DNA from 2 places in the Deinococcus actinosclerus genome. Region 1 is predicted to be linked to the other one. Evidence: riboswitches for the same ligand, from Rfam matches in the RefSeq annotation. Region 1 holds a riboswitch; the other holds the start of a gene.

Evidence for each region. Region 1 has a riboswitch for thiamine pyrophosphate ahead of AUC44_RS05070 (thiamine ABC transporter substrate-binding protein). Riboswitches for the same ligand answer to the same signal wherever they lie in the genome.
Region 2: another riboswitch for thiamine pyrophosphate. It lies ahead of thiC (phosphomethylpyrimidine synthase ThiC); the one in region 1 lies ahead of AUC44_RS05070 (thiamine ABC transporter substrate-binding protein).

The regions. Positions count from the first base shown of each region.
Region 1 is NZ_CP013910.1:1,046,300-1,051,107, forward strand. Features, by position in the region: gene AUC44_RS05060 (ABC transporter ATP-binding protein) at 1-321, opposite strand, end outside; gene AUC44_RS05065 (ABC transporter permease) at 323-1,870, opposite strand; gene AUC44_RS05070 (thiamine ABC transporter substrate-binding protein) at 2,173-3,207, opposite strand; TPP riboswitch at 3,259-3,356, opposite strand; gene AUC44_RS05075 (NUDIX domain-containing protein) at 3,443-3,889, shown strand; gene AUC44_RS05080 (NUDIX domain-containing protein) at 3,886-4,347, shown strand; gene AUC44_RS05085 (MarR family winged helix-turn-helix transcriptional regulator) at 4,455-4,808, shown strand, end outside.
Region 2 is NZ_CP013910.1:228,611-233,418, forward strand. Features, by position in the region: gene AUC44_RS01105 (hypothetical protein) at 180-1,694, opposite strand; TPP riboswitch at 1,798-1,910, shown strand; gene thiC (phosphomethylpyrimidine synthase ThiC) at 2,096-3,970, shown strand; gene thiE (thiamine phosphate synthase) at 3,967-4,596, shown strand; gene thiS (sulfur carrier protein ThiS) at 4,593-4,805, shown strand.

The DNA.
Region 1 (4,808 bases):
CCCGTACGCCACGTTCCCCAGCACGCTCAGGTGCGGGAACAGCGCGTAATCCTGAAACACCAATCCCACCCCGCGCGCCTCCGGCGGCAGGGCCGTCACGTCCCGCCCCGCCACGGCCACCGACCCCGCGTCCGGCCGCTCCAGACCCGCCACCACCCGCAGCACCGTGCTCTTCCCGCACCCGCTCGGGCCCAGCAGCGCCACCGTCTCACCCGCCGCCACGTCCAGCGACACACCCCGCACCGCCGCCACCCCACCGAACGACTTGTGGATCCCCGAGAGGGACAGGGCCAGGGCAGACTCGCTCACGCGGGACAGCATCTCACGTCACCTCGCCCTCGCCGCCGTCGAGGAGCGTGAAGGCCAGTGTGGCGAGGATGAGCAGCGCGGTCGCCAGCGCACACGCCTCGCCGAGGTTGCGTTCGCCGGGGCGGCCCAGCCGTTCGTACAGGCCGGTGCTGAGGGTCGCCCACTCGGGCCGAGTGAGGACCAGCGTGGCGCCGAACTCGCCCAGCACGGTCGCCAGGGCCAGCGCCCCGCCGCCCCGCAGCGCCGGGAAGGCCAGCGGCACCGTCACCGACCGGAACGCCGCGCCGCGACTGGCGCCCAGGGAGCGGGCGGCCCCCAGCAGCCGGGGTGGAATGGCCCGCAGCGCGGGCAGCAGCGAGCGCACCACCAGCGGCCACGCCAGCAGCGTGTACGCCGCGATCAGCATGGGCAGCGTGGCGGCCAGCACCGGGTACGCCAGCAGGTACCCGACCGCGAGGCTGACAGGGGAGACCATCAGCGGCAGCAGCGAGACCAGATCCAGCGCCCGCGACCCGGCCCGCCACGCGCCCAGCGCGTACAGGCCGCCCAGCAGGGTGGCGCCGGCCAGGGCCATCAGCCCGAAGCGCAGCGTGTTCCACACGAGCAGCGGCGTCGATTCGTCCGCCAGGACGCCCTGCCAGTACCCCAGCGTGAATCCCGACGCGCCCAGCACGCCCCGCAGCGCCACCGCCACCAGCGGCGCGAAACACACGAGCGCCACCACGCCACCCAAGAGCAGCAGCGCCGCCCGCGCCCCGCCCCGCGCGCGCGGCAGGCCCCCCAACGGCACGCCCACCCCACCGCGCGACAGTGCCACGTACGCCCAGGTCGCCAGCAGCGTGAACCCAAGCTGCCCCACGATCAGGGCACTCGCCTCCGACAGGCGCAGTTGCAGGGCCGTCAGGGTGTAGATCTCCACCTCCAGCGTCGCGAACCGCTCCCCACCCAGCGCCAGCGGCAGGCCGAAACTCAACGCCGAGTACAGGAACACCAGCACCACTCCCGCCAGCACCCCCGGCAGCGCCAGCGGGAGCGCCACGCCCAGCGCCGCCCGCCACCAGGGCGCGCCCAGCGACCGCGCCGCGCCCACCACGTTCCCCGGCACCCGCGCGAACCCCGCGTAACTCAGGCGCACCAGCACCGGCACGTTGAAGAACAGGTTCCCCAGCACCAGCAGCGTCGGCGTGTCACTCAGGTCTACCCCCGTCAGGCGCGTCACCCACCCCTGCGGACCCAGCAGCGCACTCAGGCCCAGCACCGCCACCAGCGTCGGCGTCACGAACGGCAACAGCAGCAGCCGCAGGAACAGCGATTTTCCGCGTACCTCGAAGCGCGACAGCAGGAACGCCAGCGGCACGCCGATCAGCGCCGCCACGCCCGCCGTCACGCCCGCCTGCGTCAAGGTCCAGGCAAGGCGACCCTGGAAGTACGGGTCACGCCACACGTCCAGGGTCACGCCCCCCTCCCGCAGCGTTCTGGCCAGCGGCAGGACGAGGCACAGCGCCACGAAGATCAGGCCGGGCAGGGCGAGGAGCCAACCCTGGAGTTTCGGGGACGTCATAGGGGGGCGCCTGCGGCGGGCTGCCCTACCCCCCAGCCCCCATCGCCAGGGGGCACGAGTGGGCTTCCGTTGCACTGGGCAAGAGATTTGACTGACGCAGCGTGTCGGAGTTGGGCGGTGACGTGTCCGGCCTCGACGCCATCCTCTGCTCCGCAGCTCTGCGAGTCCGGTACCGCCGAAGGCCCGCGCGCTGCGCGCACGACGGCTCGTGGGCCAGGACGGTAGAGGGGCAGGGTGTCTCGGTGCATGTCGGCAGGTTCTACTTGTTCAGCTTGGGCAGAGTGGTTGATTTTGCCGCGCCCTCACCGGGCTCTGAGGACCTGCGTGACCCAGGCGTCCACAAGGCGCTGGGGGTTGGCGGCGACCTCGGCTTTCACGGTGGTGGGCTGGGGTTCCTGCGCGAAGGTGAACACGGGGTTCATGGTGGTGCCTTTCACGGCGGGGTAGATCCACATGCGGGTGGGAATATCGGCCTGGACGGGCGCGCCCAGCATGAAGTCCACGAATTTCCGGGCGAGGGCAGCCTGCTTGGTGCCTTTCAGGATGCCCACGCCTTCGAGCTGGGTGTAGGTGCTGCCGGGCAGGAAGAGGTTGGCGGTGGGGGCCTGCGCGGGAAGTTTAGCGGGGTTGAAGCCGTCGGCGTAGAAGACCTCGGCGGCGGGGCTGCTGGCGTAGGACAGGACGATGGGGTACTTGCCGCCGTTGCGGGTGAAGTCCTTGTAGTACGCGTCGCTCCAGCCGCGCGTGACTTTCATGCCCCCCTGCCGGGCGGCGCGCCACCACTGCCACGCGCCGGTCTCGCCGTAGTGGTTGACGGTGGCGAGCAGGAACGCGAGGCCGGGGCTGCTCGTGGCGGGGCTCTGCACGACCGTGAGCTTGGCGTAGGCGGGGGTCTTCAGGTCGTCGAGACTCCTGGGGAGCGCCACGCCGTTCTTCTCGAACCACGCGCGGTCGTAGTTCAGGGCCACGAAGCCGTAGTCCACGGTGTTCAGCAGGCCGTCGTCGCCCAGGCGGTACGCGGCGGGCACGCGGGAGAGAAGGGGGCTCTTGTACGGCTGGAGGATGCCGGCCTGCCGGGCGCGGGGCAGCAGGCTGTTGTCCAGGCCGTACACCACGTCGGCGATGGGGGCGCGGCGGGTGAGGATCAGGCGGTTCAGGAGTTCCCCGGCGTCGCCGCCCTTGATGAAGCGCACCTTCGCTTTGTTCTGCGTCTCGAACGCGGCGATGAGTTTCTTGTCCACGTCGAACGAATCGTGCGTGATGACGGTCAGGGTGGTCTGGGCACTGGCGGCGCCAGCGGCGGCGAGTGCGGTCAGCAGGATCAGTGTGTTGCGCATAAGAAAGTCCCCTCGCGTCACGAGGGGAAGCGGTGGGCCGTCACCACGGGTGTGGGCGGCCGGTCACGCTCCCTCCGCCGGAATGACCCGGATCAGGTTCCTGGGGTAAGTCTCAGCCCGCCCTTTGGCAGGCACCCCCGGTGACGCACCCGGCAGGATAGCGCAGGCCGCCGCGCGGGGAGTGTCCTGCGTCACCGGTTGCGGTTGCCGCACGCGGCGCGTGCCACCCTGGGCCATGCGGAATCTGCTCGTGTGGGTGGTCGTGCAGGATGAGGGGGGCCGGGTGCTGCTGGGGCGCCGGGACGGCTCGGCGTACGGGCATGGCCTGTGGGGCCTGCCGGGCGGTGGCGTGGAGCGTGGCGAGGGCCTGCCCGAGGCGGCCGCGCGCGAGGTGTGGGAGGAGACGGGGCTGAGCCTCGACCCGGCCGGGCTGTCCCTGCTGGGCGTGCGCCGCTACGAGGTGGACGGCGCGCAGGGCACGGACTTCCTGTTCCGCACGCTTGCCTGGGAGGGCGAGCCGCAGCCGCTCCACAAGACCTCCGAGGTCGCGTGGTTTGCCCCCGACGCGCTGCCGCCGGACGCCCTGCCGTGGATCGCGCCGCTGCTGGACGCCCACCTGCGGCGCGGGGCGCGCCTGACCGAGCAGCTGCGCGACGTGCGCGAGGCGCGGGTGATCGCGTGACGTTCCATCTGGTGGCGTGGCTGATCGTGCAGGACGACGCGGGGCGGGTGCTGCTGGGCCGCCGCTCCGGGTCGTCGTACGCCGATGGCCTGTGGGGCCTGCCGGGCGGGCACGTGGAGGCGGGGGAGACGCTGGCGCAGGCGGCGGCCCGCGAGGCGCTGGAGGAGGTGGGCCTGCGCGTGAACCCGGCGGCCCTGACCTGCCTGGGTGCCTGCCGCTACGACCTGGACGGCGTGGGGGGCCTGGACGTGTTCTTCCTGATCCGCGACTGGGCGGGCGAGCCCACACCGCTGGAGAAGACCTCGGAGGTCGGGTGGTTCGACCCGCACGCCCTGCCGGGGGACGCCCTGCCGTGGCTGCCGGGCGTGCTGGACGCGCACCTGCGCGGCGGGGTGCGCCTCTCGGAGATGCTGGACGGCTGGGCGGCCCTGAGGGGTGTGCCGCTGGCTGGCCGCTGAGGCCCGTCAGCGCGGTCGCCCCCTGAAGTGTGACCTGTGGTGTTCCTGCTGGATGAACACTTCTCCACTGGCGGCAACTCCTTCCATTTGAAATACTTCCATCTGAAATGAACGGAAGTCCTACCCTCACCCCCACCGCAGTCATGGACGACCTGTACGGCCTCGTCCGGCTGATCCTGCGGCTGTCCCGGCGCGTGCACCACGTCCTCGACGAGCCGCTGGAAACCGCGCTGGGCCTGAACACCAAGGAGCTGCTCGTGCTGGCGACCGTCATGGACGGCGCCGACACGCCCGGCGCCGTGGCGCAGGCACAGAACCTTCCCGCGCCCACCGTGACCCGCATGGTCACCAAGCTCGTCCAGGCGGGCCTGGTGCGCCGCGTCACCGACCCCAGCGACCTCAGGGTGCAGCGCCTAGAACTCACCCAGGACGGCCAGGCCACCCGCGCCCTCACCCGCGCC
Region 2 (4,808 bases), 820 kb from region 1:
ACTTGGAGTCGCCTGGTGGCCCCCTCACCCTTCCGTCGCTTCGCTTCTCAGCTGCGCAGCTCTTCGAGTCCCTCCCTATCCCACAGGGGGAGAGGGGACAACGGAACGTGACCACATTAGAAGCAAGTCAATTTCATTCCGTATGAACGGCTTTGCAGGCCATTCAACCGGAGTCCGTCTCACTCCTCGGTCAGTTCGCCCGTGCGGGGCACCAGCGTCCAGTCCGTCACGGCCCAGCCCTGCGCGCCGCGCGCGAGGTTCACGATCATCGTGAAGCGCTCGCCGTTCACGTACTCGCTGTCCGTCTTCGTGTCCGTGAAGCCCACCGTGGTCGTCATGACCGCCTGCGCCCGCGTGGGCGTGTCCGTCAGCAGCCGCACGGAGCTGAACGTGAAGTTCCCCAGCCGCTCCAGCGCGAACGGCTCCTGGCCCTTCCAGCCTGCCAGCCATGGCTGCGCGCGGCTCACGGCCGCCTGCACGCGCCGCTTCACCTCGGCCTGCTGCTCGGGCGTGCGTTTCACGTCCCGGAACTGCGCTGCCACGTGCTCCGCCACGGCGCTCAGGTCCCCCAGCAGGCGCGCGGTGACGCCCAGCGCGTCGTCCTTCAGTTCCGCCATGCCCTGCGCCGACACGCGCACCGGCAGGTAGCGCACGCTGCCGCTGCGCGTATCCCGCAGCAGCGCGTCGTCCCGGCCCGACGCGCGGCGCACCGTCACCTGGGGCCACACCGGCACGACCGGCTCGCCGTACCCGTCACGGGTCACCGGCACCGACAGCAGGACGGGCCCCGCCACCACCTCGGTCCCCTGCGCGCGGTACAGGCGCAGCGTCGCCGCGTCCGTGCCGATCACCTGCGCCAGGTACGCCCGCGTGCCCGGCGTGAGGAACGCCCCGCCGATCCCGCCCCGCCCCGCGTCCGCGTTCACCCCGGCCCGCGTGGGCCAGTCCCACATGCCGACATCCGACAGGTCCTGCCCCACATCCGGGCCGTAGTTCGCCAGCCACGCCCGGCACGGCTGCGGCTGCCCCTGCGCCCACGCGTCCGCAGCGGCCGCGCCCTGCGTGAGCACCCGCGTGGCGTACGCCACCAGCACGCCCCCACTGAACACGTCGCCGCTGTTCATGCGCGCGGCGAAGGTCTGCATGAACCCCGGAAAGGCCCGCGTGTTCTCCACGAACCGCGCGCCGCCCGGCGTGGGCAGCAGCGAGTACACCACCGGCAGCGGCGCACTCTCCGCGAAACTCATGCCGTACCCGTACGCGAAGCGCCAGTCCGACCCGACCAGTTCCAGCGGCCCCCGCCCGTCCAGCTGCCGCGCCTCCAGCGTGTCGCTGTGCGCGCTGAACGCCGTCAGGAGCTTGCGGGGCGGCGAGGTCAGCGAGTACAGGTGATGCGTGAAGCAGCAGTGCGCGCCGCCCGAGAAGCCCGCCAGCAGCACCTCCGGCACGCCGTCCCCCGTCACGTCCCGGCACCAGTCCACACTGACCATCGTGTCCGAGACGGTCGCGTACGTCACGCCCGCCCGCGACAGGGTCACGCGGTCCGGCGGGTCGTCGAAGCCGTTCTCCACGGTCTTCACGGTGTACGCCCCGCAGGTGCTCAGGGTCGTCTTGGTGGTCTGGGCCGCCTGCGCGCGGGCAGGCGCACTCAGCAGCAGGGTGGGCAGGAACAGGAGCAGCAGGGCGCGGTTCATGGAAACCTCCGGAACGTGAGAGCGTGCGCCCTCATCTTCCCCGGTCTGGACGTGTGAAACCACCCCGGCTTCCACGCCCGGGCGGCGGGGTGTACACTCGCCGCACAGTCACCAGGGGTGCCGACCGTCAAGGGCGTCGGCTGAGAGAACACCGTGTTCAACCCTAGGAACCTGATCTGGTTCACACCAGCGGAGGGAGCGTGACGGGTGCCGAAGCAGTTGTCGTGTTTCGCCCCCCTCCGACGCGTGAGGGGGGCGTTTTGTTGTTGCGAATCCACTGACCTGAAAGGCCCCGACCTGATCTGCCCTGACGGGCTGCCCGGCTGACGGCAGCCCCCACATCCGGACGCCCGCATGGGTGCCCGGCGGCCCCGTCCTGTTCCCATTTCTCTGGAGTGTTCATGACCACCCTGACCCCACCCCCGACCGACCCCGCGACCGAAGCCCTGACGATCCTCGACCCGGAGCTGACCGCGCCGTTCCCGAACAGCGAGAAGGTGTACCTGACCGGCACCATTCATGCAGGGGTGCGGGTGCCCGCGCGGCGCATCCGGCAGTCGCCGACCCTGGAGCGCGTGGGCGACCTGACCCGCACGGTCCCGAACCCGGCGGTCCTCGTGCCGGACACCAGCGGGCCGTACACGGACGCCCGCCTGAGCGTGGACCTGCGCGCCGGGCTGGGCCACGCGCGGCCCTGGCTGGCCGGGGACACCCGGCTGGCACTGGCGCAGGAGCGGCACCACCCCGCGCTGGACGTCAGCGGCCCGCTGCCGTTCCCGCGCGTGCCCCGCCCCCGCCGCGCCCGCCCCGGTGCGGGGATCACGCAGCTGCAGGCGGCGCGCCGCGGCGAGATCACCCCGGAGATGGAATTCGTCGCCCTGCGCGAGGCGCTGCGGCAGGACCCGGATTTCGACCTGACCCACCAGCACACCGGGCAGGGGTTCGGGGCCGCCATCCCGCGCGAGATCACGCCGGAATTCGTCCGGGCGGAGGTCGCGCGGGGCCGCGCGGTGATCCCCGCGAACATCAACCACCCGGAACTGGAACCCACCGTGATCGGGCGGAACTTCCGCGTGAAGATCAACGCGAACCTCGGCACCAGCATCGTGACCAGCTCCATCGAGGAGGAGGTCGGGAAGATGATCTGGGCGACCCGCTGGGGCGCGGACACGATCATGGATCTCTCGACCGGGCGGCACATCCACCCCACCCGCGAGTGGATCGTGCGCGGCAGCGCCGTGCCGGTCGGCACCGTGCCGATCTATCAGGCGCTGGAGAAGGTCGGGGGCGTGGCCGAGGACCTCACCTGGGCCGTGTACCGCGACACGCTGATCGAGCAGGCCGAGCAGGGCGTGGACTACATGACCGTCCACGCGGGGGTGCGGCTGGCGCACCTGCCGCTGACCGCGCGGCGGCGCACCGGGATCGTGTCGCGCGGCGGGAGCATCCTCGCCAAGTGGTGCCTCGCGCACCACCGCGAGAACTTCCTGCATACGCACTTCGCGGACATCTGCGAGATCCTCGCCGCGTACGACATCACCTTCAGTCTCGGGGACGGCCTGCGCCCCGGCAGCATCGAGGACGCGAACGACGCCGCGCAGTTCGCGGAGCTGGACACGCTGGGCGAACTCACCCGCGTCGCGTGGGACCACGGCGTGCAGACCATGATCGAGGGCCCCGGCCACGTGCCCATGCAGCTCATCCGCGAGAACATGACCCGCCAGCTCGACGTGTGCCAGGAGGCGCCTTTCTACACGCTGGGGCCACTCACGACCGACATCGCGCCCGGCTACGACCACATCACGTCCGCGATTGGCGCGGCTCAGATCGCGTGGTACGGCACCGCCATGCTCTGCTACGTCACGCCCAAGGAGCACCTGGGCCTCCCGGACCGGCAGGACGTGCGCGACGGCGTGATCGCGTACCGCATTGCCGCGCACGCCGCGGACCTCGCCAAGGGCCACCCCGGCGCGCAGGCCCGCGACAACGCCCTCAGTAAAGCCCGGTTCGAGTTCCGCTGGGAGGACCAGTTCAACCTGTCCCTGGACCCCCTGAAGGCCCGCGCGCTGCACGACGAGACGCTGCCCGCCGACGCGGCGAAGACCGCGCACTTCTGCTCGATGTGCGGCCCGCACTTCTGCTCCATGAAACTCAGTCACGACCTGCGCGCCCCCGACGTGCTGGCCGGACTGGAGGAGAAGGCCCGCGAGTTCCGCGCGCTGGGCGGCGAGGTGTACGTGCCGCGCCAGGAACAGGCGCCCGAGGGGGAGGCGTGAACCTCGGCTGCCTGTACCTCGTCGCCACGCCCCGCGCCGGGCAACCGGAACCCGAGTTCCTGGCGCGCCTTGAGGCTGCGCTGGACGGTGGGGTGGACACGCTGCAACTGCGCTGCAAGGACTGGGAGGCAGGGGCGTACATCGCGCTGGGCGAGCGGGTGGCGGCGCTGGCCCGCCCGCGCGGCGTGCCCTTCTTCATCAACGACCGCGTGGACGTGGCCGCCGCGTGCGGCGCGGACGGGGTGCACCTGGGGCAGGGGGACCTGCCGCCCGCCTGGGCACGCAGGCTCGCGCCGGGGCTACGCCTGGGCCTGAGCACGCACGCGCCCGCGCAGGCGCATGCCGCGCTGGCCGAGGCCCCTGCGTACATCGCCGCCGGGCCGGTGCACGCCACGCCCACCAAACCGGGCCGCGCGCCCGCCGGACTGGCCTACGTGCGCGCCGTGGCCGCGCTGAAGCCCCCGCTGCCCTGGTACGCCATCGGTGGGATCGACACCTCGAACGTCCACGAGGTGCTGACCGCCGGGGCGACCCGCGTGGCGGTCGTGCGCGCCGTGCTGGACGCCCGCGACCCCGCGCAGGCGGCCTCTGACCTGCTGGGGGCGCTGCGGGGGGTGCCCGCGTGACCGGCCCCGCCACCCTGACCGTGAACGGCGAGGCGCGGCCCCTCACGCCCGGCCTGACCCTGCACGCCCTGCTGCGTGACCTGAACGTGAACCCCTCGCGCGTGGCGGTGGGCGTGAACGACGACGTGTACCCCGGCGCCCGCGCGCCGCACCGCACCCTGGAGGCCGGAGATGTCATCGAGATCGTCCGCGTTATCGGGGGGGGCTGACAG